DNA from 2 places in the Streptomyces sp. NPDC087300 genome. Region 1 is predicted to be linked to the other one. Evidence: riboswitches for the same ligand, from Rfam matches in the RefSeq annotation. Region 1 holds a riboswitch; the other holds the start of a gene.
The links. A riboswitch is a leader RNA that binds a small molecule or an ion and turns the genes downstream of it on or off. The one in region 1 is predicted to bind cobalamin.
Positions count from the first base shown of each region.

Region 2: it holds a riboswitch for cobalamin, as region 1 does, so the genes downstream of both, ACIO9J_RS22175 (energy-coupling factor ABC transporter permease) here and ACIO9J_RS19375 (ABC transporter substrate-binding protein) in region 1, are expected to answer to the same signal.

Region 1 covers NZ_JBIUYI010000004.1:802,531-810,638, reverse strand. Annotated here, with positions in the region: gene ACIO9J_RS19390 (phosphodiesterase) at 1-438, opposite strand, end outside; gene ACIO9J_RS19385 (ABC transporter ATP-binding protein) at 636-1,430, opposite strand; gene ACIO9J_RS19380 (FecCD family ABC transporter permease) at 1,427-2,476, opposite strand; gene ACIO9J_RS19375 (ABC transporter substrate-binding protein) at 2,560-3,597, opposite strand; cobalamin riboswitch at 3,699-3,885, opposite strand; gene ACIO9J_RS19370 (VOC family protein) at 3,893-4,345, opposite strand; gene ACIO9J_RS19365 (helix-turn-helix domain-containing protein) at 4,351-5,211, opposite strand; gene ACIO9J_RS19360 (haloacid dehalogenase-like hydrolase) at 5,447-6,598, shown strand; gene ACIO9J_RS19355 (dienelactone hydrolase family protein) at 6,656-7,435, opposite strand; gene ACIO9J_RS19350 (asparaginase) at 7,518-8,108, opposite strand, start outside.
Region 2 covers NZ_JBIUYI010000005.1:419,264-427,371, reverse strand. Annotated here, with positions in the region: gene aceA (isocitrate lyase) at 1-785, shown strand, start outside; gene aceB (malate synthase A) at 916-2,514, shown strand; gene ACIO9J_RS22180 (3-hydroxybutyryl-CoA dehydrogenase) at 2,511-3,389, shown strand; cobalamin riboswitch at 3,477-3,661, shown strand; gene ACIO9J_RS22175 (energy-coupling factor ABC transporter permease) at 3,691-4,401, shown strand; gene ACIO9J_RS22170 (energy-coupling factor ABC transporter substrate-binding protein) at 4,401-4,754, shown strand; gene cbiQ (cobalt ECF transporter T component CbiQ) at 4,761-5,510, shown strand; gene ACIO9J_RS22160 (energy-coupling factor ABC transporter ATP-binding protein) at 5,507-6,388, shown strand; gene ACIO9J_RS22155 (hypothetical protein) at 7,215-8,108, shown strand, end outside.

The sequences.
Region 1 (8,108 bases):
CAGGACGGGCCGGTCGGACGGGGTGCCGTCGAGGAGGGCCGACAGCCAGTCCAGGGTCTCGTCGTCGAGGCGGCCGTGGTGCGCGCCGGGGACCGAGGTGTCGCACAGGGCGAGGGTGAAGTCGTCCGTCACGTAGGACTGGTTGACCGGGCCCGGCGCGGGCGTCTCGCCGAGGAGGTGCGCGCGGAAGGCGGTGCGCTCGTCGTGGTTGCCGGGACAGATCAGCAACGGGTGCCGAGAGGCGAGGAGTTCACGCGCGGCCGCGTACTCGGCGGGCGTGCCGTGGTCGGCGATGTCACCGGTGACGACGACCGCGTCCAGGTCGTACGGGAGTCCGTTCAGGTGGTCCATGACCGCCCGGGTCCGGCCGATGCTGCGACCGGCGTCGTCGGCGCCGGTGTCGATGTGGATGTCGCTCACGTGGGCAATGACTGGCATGACGTGAACTTAGAAGGCGCGGCGCGGCGAGTGAAGGGCCAACCGCGTGCGGTTGGCCTGGTCGGGCAGGGGCGTGGTTCGGAAGGCGCCTGGTTCGGAACGGGCGTGGCCCGCAAGGCGCCCACCCCGCAACGGGGGGCGCGACCCACAAGGCACCCGGCCCGCAAGGCGCCCACCCCGGAAGCCCCCCTCCCGCCTCACCCCCGCAAGAACCTCACCGAAGGCCGCTCATCCCCCTCCGCACTCCCCGGCGTCACCACCGCCCGCACCCCGTACACCTCCGCGATCAGCTCCTCCGTGATCACCTCTGCGGGCGTGCCCGTCGCGTATGCCCTGCCCTCCCTCAGGATCAGGAGCCGGTCGCAGAACATCGACGCCAGGTTGAGGTCGTGCAGCGCGATGACGCTGGTGACGGGGAGGTCGGCGACCAGTGAGAGCAGGTCGAGCTGGTGCTGGATGTCCAGGTGGTTGGTGGGTTCGTCCAGGAGGAGTTCGCGGGGTTCCTGGGCGAGTGCGCGGGCTATCTGGACGCGCTGGCGTTCGCCGCCGGACAGGGTGTGCCAGGACTGGGCCGCGCGGGAGGCCAGGCCCGTGCGGGTCAGGGCGTCGCGGACGGCGCGTTCGTCTCCGGCCGTCGGCGCCGACCAGGCGCGGCGGTGCGGGATGCGTCCCAGGCGTACGACGTCCGCGACCGTCAACTCGACCTGTGTGTCGGTGTGTTGCTCGACCACGGCGATCCTGCGCGCCACGGCGCGGCGGCCCGTGTCGGCCAGCGCACGGCCGTCCAGGGTGACCACTCCGGAGGCCGGGGCGAGGACGCCCGCCAGGATGCGCAGGAGCGTGGACTTGCCGGAGCCGTTCGGGCCGAGGAGGCCCACCGTGGCGCCGGTCGGCGGGGCGAGGCTCACGCCGTCGACGACCAGGCGCCCGCCCGCCTCCCGGGACACGCGCTCGGCGCGCAGACCCGCCGCCCCCTCGTACGCGTACGTCACGTCACCCTCCTCGTCCGGTACAGCACGACCACGAACGCCGGTACGCCGATCAGCGACGTCACCACGCCCACCGGGACCTCCTGCGGATCCAGGACCGTGCGGGCCAGGGTGTCCACCCAGACGAGGAAGACCGCGCCGGCCAGCGCCGTGACCGGGAGGAGGCGGGCGTGGCCCGAGCCGACGAGCGCGCGGGCCGCGTGCGGCAGGACCAGGCCGACGAAGCCGATGGCGCCCGCGGAGCTCACCAGCACCGCGGTCAGGAGCGCCGTCGTGCAGAGCAGGACCAGGCGGGTGCGGGCGACGCGGACGCCGAGCGCGGCCGCCGCCTCCTGGCCGAAGGCGAAGGCGTCCAGGGTGCGGGCGTGCGAGAGGCAGATGAACAGCGCCGCCGCGAGCACCGCCGCGCACAGCCACACGTCCGTCCAGCCGACCCCGCTGAGCGAGCCGAGCAGCCAGAACAGCACGCCGCGGGTGGTCTCCGCGTCCGCGGCGGTGAGGACGAAGAAGGAGGTCAGCGCGGAGAACAGCTGCATCGCCGCGACGCCGGAGAGGACCACGCGGTCCGTCGTGCCGCCCAGCGTGTGACTCAGGATCAGGACCAGGGCGAACGAACAGAGCGCCCCGATGAAGGCACCGGCCGAGACCGAAAGGACTCCCCCGCCCACGCCGAGCACGACGACCGCGACCGCTCCGGTGGACGCGCCGGAGGAGACCCCGAGCACGAACGGGTCGGCGAGGGGGTTGCGGAGCAGGGACTGCATGACCGCGCCGCAGACCGCGAGTCCGGCGCCGCAGACCGCGGCGAGCAGGGTGCGCGGCATCCGCAGGTTCCAGACGATGCCGTCCCTGATCGGGGTGAGCCGCGCCTCTCCCCCGCCGAGGTGCGCGGCGAGGGCCGACCACACGTCGGGCACGGAGATGTCCGCGGGCCCGATGGTGACGGCCACCGCCACGGAGAGGACGAGGGCCGCGACCCCGGCGAGCCACAGCAGCGCCTGCCGCACCGGGGCGCCCACGGAGGTGGACGCGACCGCGACCTCGACCATGTCCGCGTCCGCCTCCGCGGGTGCCGTCCCGTCCGGCGTCGCGGGTGCCGTCCCGTCCGGCGTCACCGGCGAGGTCCCCCGGGTCACTTCGCGAGGCCGAACTTCCGCAGCCCCGCCGCCACTTGCTCGATCCCGTCGACCGTACGGACCGTCGGGTTCATGGCCTGGCCGCTGAGGAGTACGTAGCGCTTCTTCTTCACGGCGGTCAGGTTCTTGGTCGCCGGGTTCGACTCCAGGAACTTGATCTTCGCAGCGGCGCTCTCCGCCGACTGCGACTTGCGGGTGAGGTCGCCGATGACGAGGACGTCGGGGTCGCGGTCGGCGACGGTCTCCCAGTTGATCTGGGGCCATTCCTCGCGGGTGTCGTCGAAGACGTTCTTCGCGCCGAGCTCGCGCGTGATGATGCCGGGGGCGCCGCAGCAGCCCGCCATGTAGGGGGCGTCGGAGTTGGCGAACCAGTAGAGGAGCTTCGCGTCCGACGCGTCGATGTCGTCGGTGGCCTTCGCGACGCGGCCCTTGAGCCCCGCGACCAGCTTCTCGCCGCGCTTCTCGACGCCGAACACCTTCGCGAGGTCGCGGATCTCGCCGTAGACGGTGTCCATGGTGAGGGTCTTGACGCGCTTGCCGTCGCCGCCGCCGTCGTTGTCCTTGCCCGCGCAGTCGGTCGGCGAGACGTAGACCGGTACGCCCAGCTCGGTGAACTTGGCGCGGTCGGCGACACCGCCCTTGCCGACCGTGTACAGGAAGGAGGCGCTGACGAAGTCCGGCTCCTGGGCGAGGACCTTCTCCAGGGAGGGGTAGCGGTCGGCGAGCCGCTCCACCTTCGCGTTCTCCTTCGCCAGGTTCTTCAGGACCGGGTCGGTCCAGGTGCCGGTGCCCGCCATGCGGTCGGCGAGGCCGAGCGAGAGCAGGATCTCCGTGGAGCCCTGGTCGAGGGAGACGGCCCGCTGCGGCGGCGCCTTGACCTCGGCTTTCTTGCCGCAGGAGGTGACCGCGACCGGATAGCCCGCCGCCTGCTCCCCCGCGCTCTTGCTGGTCTTCTCCGCGGAGCCGCCCCCGCACGCGGTCAGCGCGAGCGCTCCGGCGCAGAGCGCGGCGGACATACGTATAGCGGCGGACATACGTATACGGGTACGGGTACGGGCTGTGGAGGACACACGATCCCTTGAGTCTCACGGCTCATGCGCGGAGCCTGGCCTGCGTCACGCCCTCCGCCGCACGGTGCGCGGGCGGAGGCGCCAGCAGGTCTTCGGACTCGGGGATCGGCCGGGCGGGGCGCCTTCCCGGGCGTCCGTGGACGCCCAGTGGCCGTGGCCCCGCCCGTCCCCCTCACCGCTGCGCGTCAGTTCCGGATTCGCACCGGATTCCCTGGCCCAGGTGTGGGTTTGACTGGCTTGCGCAAGTTATCACGCCTGCTCAGGACGTCGGCCGGGGCCTCGGCTCGCCCCGGTAGGTCCCGAACGACCAGCGGTTCCCCTCCGGGTCGAGGATGCCGAACTCCCGGCTTCCGTACGGTTTGTCCTCGATCTCCGTGGTGATCCGCACGCCCGCCGCGGTGAGTGTGGCGTACAGCTCGTCGACCCGGTCCGTGACCACGTAGGCGCCGGAGGTGCCGGGCTTTCCGCAGGTGCCTTCGGGCGCCGACGGGTCGTACGAACCGAGCATGACGCCGCCGCCCTCGGGCCAGTCGAGCTGGGCGTGGGCGACGCGGTCGCCGTCCTCGTAGACGGCGGTGCGCAGGAAGCCGACGGTGCCGACGAGGAAGTCGATCAGGGCGGGGGCGTCCTCTGCCTGGAGGCCCGCCCAGACGGTCGGGGCGGGGGCCGCTTCAGTCGTGGTGTCGGGTGTGGTGTCCGGTGTGGTGTTCATGGGCCTCAGTCTTCGCCCGGACCGTGCGCCCCGGCTTGGATATTCCGGCACTCTTCGGCCAGCCAGCGGGTCGGGCTCGCCCCCGTGTACTGCCGGAAGTCGCGGACCAGGTGCGAATGGTCGTAGTAGCCGGTGTCGGCCGCGATCCTGGCCAGGTCGGGGCCCCCGCCCGCCGTGACGGAGCGGACCACCGCGGTCCGCGCGTGCTGGAAGCGCATCAGGCGCGCGGCCTGCTTGGGGCTCAGCCCGGTCTCGGCGCGGAACACCGCGGTGAGGCGGCGCTCGCTGAGCGCGACGTGCCGGGACAGGCCGCCGACCGTGCCCGCGCCCCGGTGCCTGGCCAGCCACGCCCAGGCCTCGGCGACCTCGGGGCGCACCGGGTCCGCCCGGTCGGCGGCCGCCACGCGCCGCCGCAGATAGTCGGCGAGGAGGGCGAAGCGGTCCGGCCAGCGGTCGAGGGCACACAGCCGCTCGCGGACCTCGGCGGCCCGGCCGCCGAGGACGTCCGTGCCGCTGGTGACGAGCTCTCCCATGAGCCCGGCGGCGGGCAGACCGAGCAGCGCGCGGGCGGCCAGGGGGTGCACGGCGAGCTGGATGCCCGCCTCGTGCTCGGGCTGCACCACGTAGGCCGGGCTCTGGTGCAGGCCGCCCAGGACGATGTCGGTGCGCACCGCGTCCCCGCCGGTCGCCTGCCCGGGTGTGCTGCCGGTGGCGATGGGGCCTTCGAGGGAGAAGATCACGGTCAGATACGGCGAGGGCAGGCCCCGGTGCAGCCCGGGACGCTGTCCGGCGCTGCGGTAGCCGACCGCCGAGACGACCATGCCGTCGAGCCGGGGAACGGCCCTGACGAACTCGTGGGAGCCCATGCGCCCAGTATGCGCGGGACCACTGACACGGACTCGGCGACGGCCCCGGCGACGACCTCCGCGACCGGGACCGCGGCGCTCCCGGCGCCCGCTGCGGCTACCCGTGTTCACCCGCTCCATGCCCCTCGTGCACGGTGACTTCGATCATGGGAAATGACCGCGCCGCCCCATAGCATTGCGCGCCGCTCCGGACGGGGCCGCACACCGCTCTCAGGAACGGCAGGACACCGCAGACATGGCAGTACGAGCAAAGAACAAGCCCGCCCTCATCGGCGCTCTGGGGGCGCTCGCCGCCGCCGTCCTCGCGGGCAGCGCGCTCTGGCCGACCTCCGAGGCGAACGCGGCGGGCTCCGCCGCGCAGACGGCGAAGGCCGCGAAGGGCGCGGCCGGCGAGCTCACGCACTGGCCGAAGCCGGTGGCGAAGAAGCTCGGCAAGGTCATCGCGAAGAACGACCACAAGGGCGCGTACGCCGTCTTCGACGCGGACAACACGACGTACCGCAACGACCTGGAGGAGTCCCTGCTCCCCTTCCTGGAGATGAAGGGCGTCCTGACCCGCAAGACGATGGACCCGTCCCTGAAGATCATCCCCTTCAAGGACAAGGCCGGGCACAAGGAGAGCCTCTACAGCTACTACAACCGGCTGTGCGAGGTGGACGACCAGGTCTGCTACCCCTGGGCCGCGCAGATCTTCTCCGGCTTCACGCTGAAGGAGCTCAAGGGGTACGTCGACGAGCTCCTGGCGTACAAGAAGCCGATCCCCGCCGAGTACTACGAGGACGGGAAGGTCACCAAGACCGAGGTGAAGCCGCCGGAATTCTCGCGCGGCATGCAGCAGCTCTACAAGACGCTTCAGGCGCACGGCATCGAGGTGTACGTGGTCAGCGCGGCCAGCGAGGACCTGGTGCGCATGGTGCTCGCCGACCCCAAGTACGGCTACGGCGTGAAGCCGCAGAACGTCATCGGCGTCTCGATGCAGCTCAAGGACCGCGAGACCGGCGAAGTGACCAGCTCCCGCAAGGAGATCGCCGAGGGCCGCTTCGGCGAGAAGGACCGCGCCGAGCTCGCGGGCCGCGAGCTGACGCCGAACCTGTGGGCGCCGCTGACCTGGTACGAGGGCAAGCCCGCGGCGATCAACACCTACATCGACGAGTGGAAGAAGCCGGTCCTCGCGGCCGGTGACACCCCGGCGAGCGACGGCCCGATGCTGTTCCACTCGGCCGACGTGCGGCACGGCGGCGTGCGGGTGTGGGTCAACCGCAAGGACTCGTACATGAAGCAGCTCGACGGCATGAAGAAGGAGAACGCCGACCGCCAGCGCGAGTTGGGCCAGAAGGTGACCGCCGACAAGCGGTGGCTGACGGTCACGCCGGACCAGATCGGCTGACGGTCCGAGCGTCTGGCCGCGGCGCGGCACCGCCCGAGCGCCGTGCCGCGTCGCGGGTCAGTCCGTCAACGGCAGGCAGTCGGCGAGCAGTTCGACGACGTCGCGCCAGGCCCGCCGCGCCTGTAGCGGGTGGTGGGCGACGCCGGGGAGCACGGGCTGCTCGTGGTCGACCGGCGGGTGGTGGAAGGCGTGCTGGGCGCCGCCGTAGACCACCATGCGCCAGTCGACGCCCCCGTCCCGCATCTCGGCGGCGAACGCGTCCCGGTGGTCCTGGGACATGATCGGGTCCTCCGATCCGACCCCGGCCCAGACGGGACAGCGGATGCGGGCCGCCTCGCCGGGGCGGCCCGTGACCAGTCCGTTGACCGTCCCGATCGCCTTCAGGTCGACGCCGTCGCGCCCGAGTTCCAGCGCGACGGCGCCGCCGGTGCCGTAGCCGACGGCGGCGATCCGGCCGGGGTCGGTGCGCGGCTCGGCGCGCAGTACGTCCAGGGCCGCGTGGCCGATGTCCCGCAGCCGGTCGGGGTCGGCGAGCAGCGGGGTCACGCGCGCCAGCATCTCCTGCGGGTCGGTGAACCAGTGCCCGCCGCCGTGCAGGTCGAAGGCGAACGTCACGTACCCGAGTTCGGCGAGGGCGTCGGCCCTGCGGCGCTGGACGTCGTTGAGGCCCGGCCCTTCGGGGCCGAGCAGGACCCCGGGCGCGCGGCCCGTTCCCGCGGGCAGCGCGAGGTGTCCGGCCATCGTGAGTCCGTCGGCCGGGTAGGTGACGGTGCGGGTGGTGATCGTGCTGGTGGTGGCGGTGCGGGTGGTGACCTCGTCTGTGCTGGCCTTCGTCATGGGACGGGACTGTAATGATCGTCGGGGACCGGCGGATACGTACTTAGCTGTCGGCAGAGCGGACCGCCGGGGCCACCGGGGGCTACGCCAACTCGGCGAACTCGGCTGCCACTTGGGCGCGGTCGGCGCCGTCCGCGAGGAGCGCGTACAGCAACAGCCTGGCCTTCGGGGCGTCCAGCGTTCCCGCGGAGAGGAGGCCCCGGCCGAGCATGTCGTGTTCGGATCCTGGGCCCCGGTAGGTGTGGCCGAGCAGCGGGCCCGCGCCGGTGCGCGACGCGAGGACCACGGGGATGCGGGCGGCGAGCGCGGCGAGCGGTTCGACCAGCCAGGCGGGTACGTGGCCGGCCCCGAACGCCGCCACGACCAGGCCGCCGAAGCGCCCGTCCACCGCGTCCAGGAGTTCGCCGCGGTCGCCGAGCGAGAGCGTGACCAGGGCGACGCGGGCGGTGCCGCGCAGCGGCAGGGGCCGGTCGGCGACGGGCCGCGCGGGGCGCAGCAGGACGCGCGGGCGACCCTCGACGACCGTGCCGACGGGGCCCGCGCCCGGTGACGCGAAGGTCGCCACGGACGTCGTGTGCGTCTTGCGTACGTGCCGTGCCGCGTGGATCTCGTCGGCGAGGACCACGAGGACGCCGAGCCCCGCGCAGCCCGGGTCCGCGGCGACGGTGACGGC
Region 2 (8,108 bases), on a different contig from region 1:
CCAAGGCGATGATCGCGGCGGGTGCCGCGGGCATCCACTACGAGGACCAGCTCGCCTCCGAGAAGAAGTGCGGCCACCTCGGCGGCAAGGTCCTGGTGCCCACCGCCCAGCACATCCGCACCCTCAACGCCGCGCGTCTGGCGGCCGACATCGCCGATGTGCCCACGCTGATCGTGGCCCGCACGGACGCGCTCGCCGCCAACCTGCTCACCAGCGACGTCGACGAGCGCGACGCGCGGTTCGTCACGGGTGAGCGCACCGCGGAGGGCTTCTACCGGGTCGAGAACGGCATGGCGCCGGTCATCGCGCGCGGCCTCGCGTACGCCCCGTACGCCGATCTGATCTGGGTCGAGACCGGCACGCCCGACCTCGCCCAGGCCCGCGAGTTCGCCGAGGCGATGCACGCGGAGCACCCGGACCAGATGCTCGCCTACAACTGCTCGCCGTCCTTCAACTGGAAGGCGGCCCTGGACGACGACCAGATCGCCAAGTTCCAGCGGGAGCTGGCCGCGATGGGCTACCGCTTCCAGTTCATCACCCTGGCGGGCTTCCACTCCCTCAACCACGGCATGTTCGACCTGGCGCGCGGTTACGCGGAGCACGGCATGACCGCCTATGTCGACCTCCAGGAGCGGGAGTTCGCCGCGCAGGAGCACGGCTTCACTGCCGTTCGGCATCAGCGGGAGGTCGGGACCGGGTACTTCGACCTCGTGTCGACCGCGGTGAATCCGGCGTCCTCCACGACTGCCCTCGCCGGTTCCACGGAGTCGGAGCAGTTCCACTAGGCGCTCCGCTGGATCGGCGCGTTCACACCTGCGGGCGGTGGGGGCTGAGCGCGCAATTCTCCGCGCCCCTTACGGGGCGCCCCCGCCGCGCCCGCTCCCCGACCGGACCGCTCCCACCGAGGAGATCCCCATGCCTACCTCCACTTTGACCGGCACCGTCCGGGTTCTCGGCGAACCCGGTGACCGGTACGACGAGATCCTGACCCCGGAGGCCCTCGACTTCATCGGGCGGCTCGACGCCGCGTTCTCCGCCCGGCGGTTCGAGCTGCTCGCCGAGCGGCGCCGCTGCGCCGAGCGGATCGCGTCCGGTGTGCCCCTCGACTTCCCCCGGGCGACCGCCGCGGTCCGCGCCGATCCCGACTGGCGCGTGGCGGCGCCGGGGCCGGGGCTCACCGACCGCCGGGTGGAGATCACCGGGCCTCCGGAGCGCCGGATGGCCGTCAACGCGCTCAACTCCGGTGCCCGCGTGTGGATGGCCGACTTCGAGGACGCCACGTCGCCCACCTGGGAGAACGTGATCGGCGGGCAGCTGACCCTGCTGGACGCCGTCGAGCGGCGCATCGACTTCACGACGCCCGAGGGCAAGGAGTACCGGCTGCGCGAGGACGACGAGCTCGCCACCGTCGTCGTACGGCCGCGCGGCTGGCACCTCGTCGAGAAGCACCTGGTCGTCGACGAGCGGCCGGTCCCCGCCGCCCTGGTCGACTTCGGCCTGTACTTCTTCCACTGCGCGCGGCGGCAGATCGAGGCCGGGCGCGGCCCGTACTTCTATCTGCCCAAGCTGGAGAACCGCTACGAGGCCAGGCTCTGGAACGACGTCTTCGTGCTCGCCCAGGACCTGCTGGGCATTCCGCGCGGCACGGTCCGTGCCACCGTCCTGATCGAGACGCTCACTGCGGCCTTCGAGATGGAGGAGATCCTCTACGAACTGCGCGCGCACTCGGCCGGGTTGAACGCGGGCCGCTGGGACTATCTGTTCAGCCTGATCAAGAACCTCGGCCACCGGCCCGACTTCGTGCTCCCCGACCGCGCCAAGGTCACCATGACCGCCCCCTTCATGCGGGCCTACACCGAACTCCTGGTGCGCACCTGCCACCGGCGCGGCGCCCACGCGATCGGCGGCATGGCGGCCCAGGTGCCGGGCAGGGACGCGGCGGCCGACGAGGCCGCGCGCAGCAAGGTCGGGCTCGACAAGGAGCGCGAGGCCGAGGACGGCTTCGACGGCTCGTGGGTCGCCCATCCCGGCCTGGTCCCCGTCTGCCGTGCGGTCTTCGACGAGGTGCTCGGCGACCGTCCCCATCAGCTCGAACGCACCCGCGACGACGTCGAGGTCACGGCCGCGGAGCTCCTCTCCGTACGCCGTACGAGCGGGCGGCCCACCCAGGAGGGCGTGCGCGCCAACGTCGCCGTCGCGCTGCGCTACTTCGACGCGTGGCTGCGCGGGCAGGGCGCCGTGGCGCTGGGCGGCCTGATGGAGGACGCGGCGACCGCCGAGATCGCCCGCGTGCAGATCTGGCAGTGGCTGCGGCACGGTCTGGTCAGCGGGGAGACGGTGCGCGAGATCGTCGCGGACGAGGCCGCGGCTCTCGGCAAGGAGTACCCCTGGGCGCGGGTCGACGAGGTCGTCGCCCTCTTCGAACGCACGGCGCTGGAGCGGGAGTTGCCCGCCTTCTTCACCACCGACGCGTACGCCCGGCACCTGACCTTCAAGGCGGAGGCCCTCGCATGAGCGCCACACGTCCCCGCATCACCCGCGTCGGCGTCGTGGGCGGCGGTCAGATGGGGGCCGGCATCGCGGAGGTCTGCGCGCGGGCCGGGCTCGACACCGTCGTCTGCGAGGCGGACGCCGTCGCGGCGGGCGCGGCCCGTGAGCGGGTCGCCGTCTCGCTCGAACGTGCCGTACAGCGCGGCAAGTTGGACCGCCTCTCGGCCGAGGACGCCCTGGCCCGGATCGTCTTCACGGGCGGTCTCGACGAGCTGGCGGACCGTCAACTCGTGGTCGAGGCGGTCGTGGAGAGCACCTCGGTCAAGACGGAGGTGTTCGCCGCGCTCGACAAGATCGTCGAGGATCCGGACGCCATCCTGGCCACCAACACCTCGTCGGTGCCCGTGATGCGCCTGGGCATGGCCACCCACCGCGCGGACCGCGTCCTGGGTCTGCACTTCTTCAACCCGGTGCCCGTGCTGCCGCTCGTCGAGGTGATCGCCTCCCTGCACACCTCGTCCCGGGTGGTGGCCGCGGCGGAGGAGTTCGTCACCGATGTCCTCGGCAAGACCGTGGTGCGCTCCCAGGACCGCGCGGGCTTCGTCGTCAACGCGCTCCTCGTCCCGTACCTGCTGTCCGCGATCCGTCTCGCGGAGTCGGGATTCGCCACCGCCACGGACGTGGACGCCGGGATGGAGCTGGGCTGCGCCCACCCGATGGGCCCGCTCAGGCTCGCCGATCTGATCGGGCTCGACACCGTCGCGTCCATCGCCGAATCGCTCTACGACGAGTTCAAGGAACCGCTCTACGCACCGCCTCCGCTGCTCCAGCGGATGGTCGAGGCGGGGCTGCTCGGCCGGAAGTCGGGCCGCGGGTTCCACGTGTACGAGCAGGGGTGAGCGCGGGGCGTACGCCATGGGAGTGTGCGCTTGCGTGCGCCCCCACGGCTCCCCCGTGCGCAGGTTGTCAGTTTGATCAGTTGCGGACTACTGTCACGACGCCTTGGTGAACGGGAAATCCGGTGTGATGCCGGTGCGGCCCTCGCCACTGTGATCGGGAAGTCCGGCTCCAGCCCTCGCGGCAGCCACTGGGCGCGCACGCGCCCGGGAAGGCGGAGTCAGGTCGGTACGACCCGTCAGCCAGGAGACCGGCCAGGGCGCGTTGTCCATCCACGAGGTGCTGGAGAGGGTCTGCCGAGCCATGCACATAGCCGAGGGTTTCCTCCCACCGGCGCACGCGATCGCCTGGGGCGTAGCGTCCGCGCCGTTCGTCGTCCACGGAGTCCGCTCCCTGACCCGTGAAGTCAAGGAGCACCCGGAGAGCACCCTGCTCCTCGGCGCCTCCGGAGCCTTCACCTTTGTCCTATCCGCCCTGAAGATCCCCTCGGTGACGGGCAGTTGCTCGCACCCCACGGGGACGGGGCTCGGCGCCATCCTGTTCCGGCCGCCGATCATGACGGTGCTCGGCACCATCACGCTCCTGTTCCAGGCCCTGCTGCTCGCCCACGGCGGCCTCACCACGCTCGGTGCCAACGTCTTCTCGATGGCAATCGTCGGGCCCTGGGCCGGATATGCCGTCTACCGGCTCCTCAAGCGGTACGACGTGCCGCTGATGGTCGCCGTGTTCTTCGGCGCCTTCGTCGCCGACCTCTCCACGTACTGCGTCACCAGCGTCCAGCTGGCCCTGGCCTTCCCCGACCCCAGCAGCGGGTTCATCGGCGCGCTCGGCAAGTTCGGCGGCATCTTCGCGGTCACCCAGATCCCGCTGGCCGTCAGCGAGGGCCTGCTCACCGTCGTGGTGATGCGCCTGCTCGTGCAGTCCAGCAAGGGCGAGCTGACCCGGCTCGGTGTCCTGCTGTCCCCCAAGAAGCCGGCCGCGGCCGCCAAGGCCGAGACGGAGGCCAACGCCTGATGAGCCGGAACGCGAAGATCAACACACTGCTGCTCGTCATCGTGGCCGCGCTCGCGGTGCTGCCCCTGGTGCTCGGGCTCGGCGACGACAAGGAAGAGCCGTTCGCGGGGGCCGACGCCCAGGCCGAGACCGCGATCACGGAGATCAAGCCGGACTACAAGCCCTGGTTCTCGCCCCTGTACGAGCCGCCTTCGGGCGAGGTCGAGTCGGCGCTCTTCGCCTTGCAGGCGGCCCTCGGCGCGGGCGTGCTCGCGTACTACTTCGGGCTGCGCAAGGGGCGCCGTCAGGGTGCGGAGCGTACGAACACGCAAGGCGAGGCGCAGGGCGTGCGCCCCGGGACCGAAGAGGTCTGACCCCGCGTGCTGCCCATCGACGCGGCGGCGCACAGCAGTCGCTGGCGCCGCCGCCATCCCGTGGACAAGGCCGTGCTCGGGCTCGGCCTCACCGTGCTCGCCATCTCCCTTCCGCCCTGGCCCGGCGCCGCCCTGGTGCTCACCGCCGCGCTCGCGGTACTGCTCGGACCGGCCGGTGTGCCGCCGCGCAAACTGTGGCGCGCCTACCGGGTGCCGCTCGGCTTCTGCGTGACCGGGGCCCTGACCCTGCTGGTGCAGGTCGGCGGGCCCGACGGTTTCCTCACGCTCGCCGACGGCGGCCCGGCGCGCGCGGGCGGTCTGCTCCTGCGGACGTCGGCGGCCTCGCTCGGGGTACTCCTGTTCGCCTTCACGACGCCGATGTCGGACCTGCTGCCCCGGCTCGTCAAGGCCGGGGTGCCCGCGCCGGTCGTCGACGTGGCGCTCGTGACGTACCGGATGAGTTTCCTGCTCCTGGACTCGATGGGCCGGATCCGGCAGGCGCAGGCGGCCCGCCTCGGCCACACCACGCGGGCCGCCACCTGGCGCTCGCTCGGCGGTCTCGGCGCCACCGCGTTCGTGCGGGCCTTCGACCGTGCGGGGCGTCTCCAAGCCGGGCTCGCCGGGCGCGGCTACGACGGCACCCTGCGCGTCCTGGTGCCCGAGGCCCGGGTCTCGCACCGCTTCGTGACGGCGAGCGCGGCCCTGCTGGTGGCCCTGACGGCCCTCACCCTCGTACTGGAAAGGTTCCTGCCATGAGCGAGCCCGGCGCTCCCCGCGACCCGGGCGGCGCGTCCCTGGTCGCGCTGCGCGGCGTCTCCTACGCCTACGAAGAGGGCCCGACCGTCCTCAGCGGTCTGGACTTCGACGTCGTCGAGGGCCGCGCGCTCGCGCTGCTCGGCCGCAACGGCAGCGGCAAGACCACCCTGATGCGGCTGCTCAGCGGCGGACTGCGCCCGGCGTCGGGCGGCCTGACGCTCCAGGGCTCCCCCGTGTCGTACGACCGCAAGGGCCTGACCCGGCTGCGCACCACGGTCCAGCTGGTGGTGCAGGACCCGGACGACCAGCTCTTCGCCGCCTCGGTCGAACAGGACGTGTCCTTCGGCCCGTTGAACCTGGGGCTGCCCGATACGGAGGTCCGCGCGCGCGTCGCCGAGGCGCTCGCCGCGCTCGACATCACGGACCTCGCCGACCGCCCCACCCATCTGCTCTCCTACGGTCAGCGCAAGCGCACGGCCATCGCGGGCGCCGTCGCGATGCGCCCCCGCGTGCTGATCCTGGACGAGCCGACCGCGGGCCTGGATCCCGACGGTCAGGAACGCCTCCTCGACACGCTCGGGCGGCTGCGCGGCGCGGGCACGACGGTGGTCATGGCGACGCACGACGTGGACCTGGCGCTGCGCTGGGCCGACGACGCGGCGCTGCTGACCCCGTCGGGCGTGCGCACGGGACCCGTCGCCGAGCAGCTCGCCGACCGTGAACTCCTCGCCGGGGCGGGCCTCCAGCTGCCCTGGGGCATCGCCGTCCGCGAACTGCTGCACGGCCAGGGCCTGCTGCCCGCCACGGACGAAGGGCCGCGCACGCCCGAGGAGTTGGCGCACCTGGTCACCCAGTCCCCCGCGAGAAGGGCGCCTTGATCGTTCCCTCCCGCATGGCGGACGTCCCGGCCGGGTGAGCGTGCGTGGCGCCGGATCAAGGGTGTGGCGCGTCCATCGTGTTGGAGGTGCAGGGGCACGGATAGGGCCACCGGCTTTCGAGGGCGTCGGGGCATCCCGAGCCGGGGCCCGGGATGCACAGCCCGTCCACGCAGCAACTGCAGTCGGGGCAGGTGCGGACGGGGCGCGCCACCGACGGGGTCGGCGTCGCGGCGCCGTCGCGGGTGTCGCCGTGCGGCGCGTTCTGCTGGCGGCGGGTACGGGATGAGGACAACGTCGAGGCCTCCTTGCGGATCGGTGCTGCGGTCCCCCTGTGTGTCGACCACCTGCGCCGCGCGGTCAACGCCGCGCCCTCATCGGTCCTGTTGAGCATGTTGAAAGCGCGTCGGGGCATCCGGCGGACGCGGGCCCGTACCGCCCCCGCGTACCACCGCCCAACGGAGTGATTCGGCGCCCTTGCCGCTCGTGGCGACGGCACCGGGGGCAGGCATGTGCCACATGAACGATCCCTTCGCCCAGTCCCCGTTACCCTCCCCCGTAACCGCGCCGTCAGCCCTGACTCCCCCTGCCCCACAACCCGTTGCCACCGACGCCGCAGCACCCGCCGTAGCCACCGAACCGGTGGAGACCCGCACGACTCCGTAGTGGACGCCATCCGCCATCAGAGGGGGCGAGGAATCGGCTGTCGGAAGCACGCCGCGTTCCCTCTCACTACCGCGCGCCTCCCATGAACACGCCCCCGTGGGAAGGCTCTCAGTAGTCCGGTGCCACCAGGCAGTGGTGGCACCGGCGCGACCCCAGGAGCGTGATGACGGACCGGCACGACCCCAACGACCGGCTGCGTGCTCTGCTCGGTGAGGCGGAGTGGACCTCGGCGGCACTGGCCCGCGCGGTGAACATGGCAGGCGCCGAGATCGGACTGCGGCTCTCCTACGACCGGACCTCGGTCTCCCACTGGCTCTCCGGCACACAGCCCCGACGCCAAGTGCCCCAGCTCGTGGCCGAAGTGCTCTCCCGGCGTCTCGACCGGGCCGTGACGGCCGCGTCCGCGGGCTTCAGGACGCCGGACGGCGCCGCCCCCGCGAAGGACCAGGTCGCTCCGGCCGGCGCGAGCGCGATCCACCAGCTCACGGCCCTGGTCGGGTCCGACACCGACCCGCTGCGCCGCGCCGTCCTTCAACGGACTCCGTACGAGGCCGATCCCTCCCTGCCGTCGTGGCGGCCCACCCGGAGGGCTCCGGCCGCTCGCCGCGCGGGCCGCCCCTCGCCGCGCGCGGCGAGCGTGGGCAGGACCGAAGTGGCCACCCTGCACAGCGCAGTCCGGGCCTTCGCGTCCAGCCTCGACCGGCACGGCGGTGGCCATGCCCGTTCCGCCCTGTGCGCGTATCTTGCCGACGACGTGGTCCCCTGGCTCCGCCACGCGGGCAACAGCACGGTGGGCCAACAGTTGCGCAGGGAGTCCGCTCATCTGGCCTTCGTGCTGGCCCGGCAGTACGAGGACAGCGACATGCAGGGCGTGGCCCAGCGCTATTTCGCCAACACGCTGCTCCTCGCCAACGAGGCAGGGGACCCCGTCACCTGGGCCATGGCCCTGCGCGCGCTGAGCAGCCAGTCGCTCACCCTCAACCATCACGACGTCGCGCTGTCCCAGGGTGAGCGGGCCTTCGCGGCGCTGCCGCCCGAGGCGCCGCAGGCCGTGCGT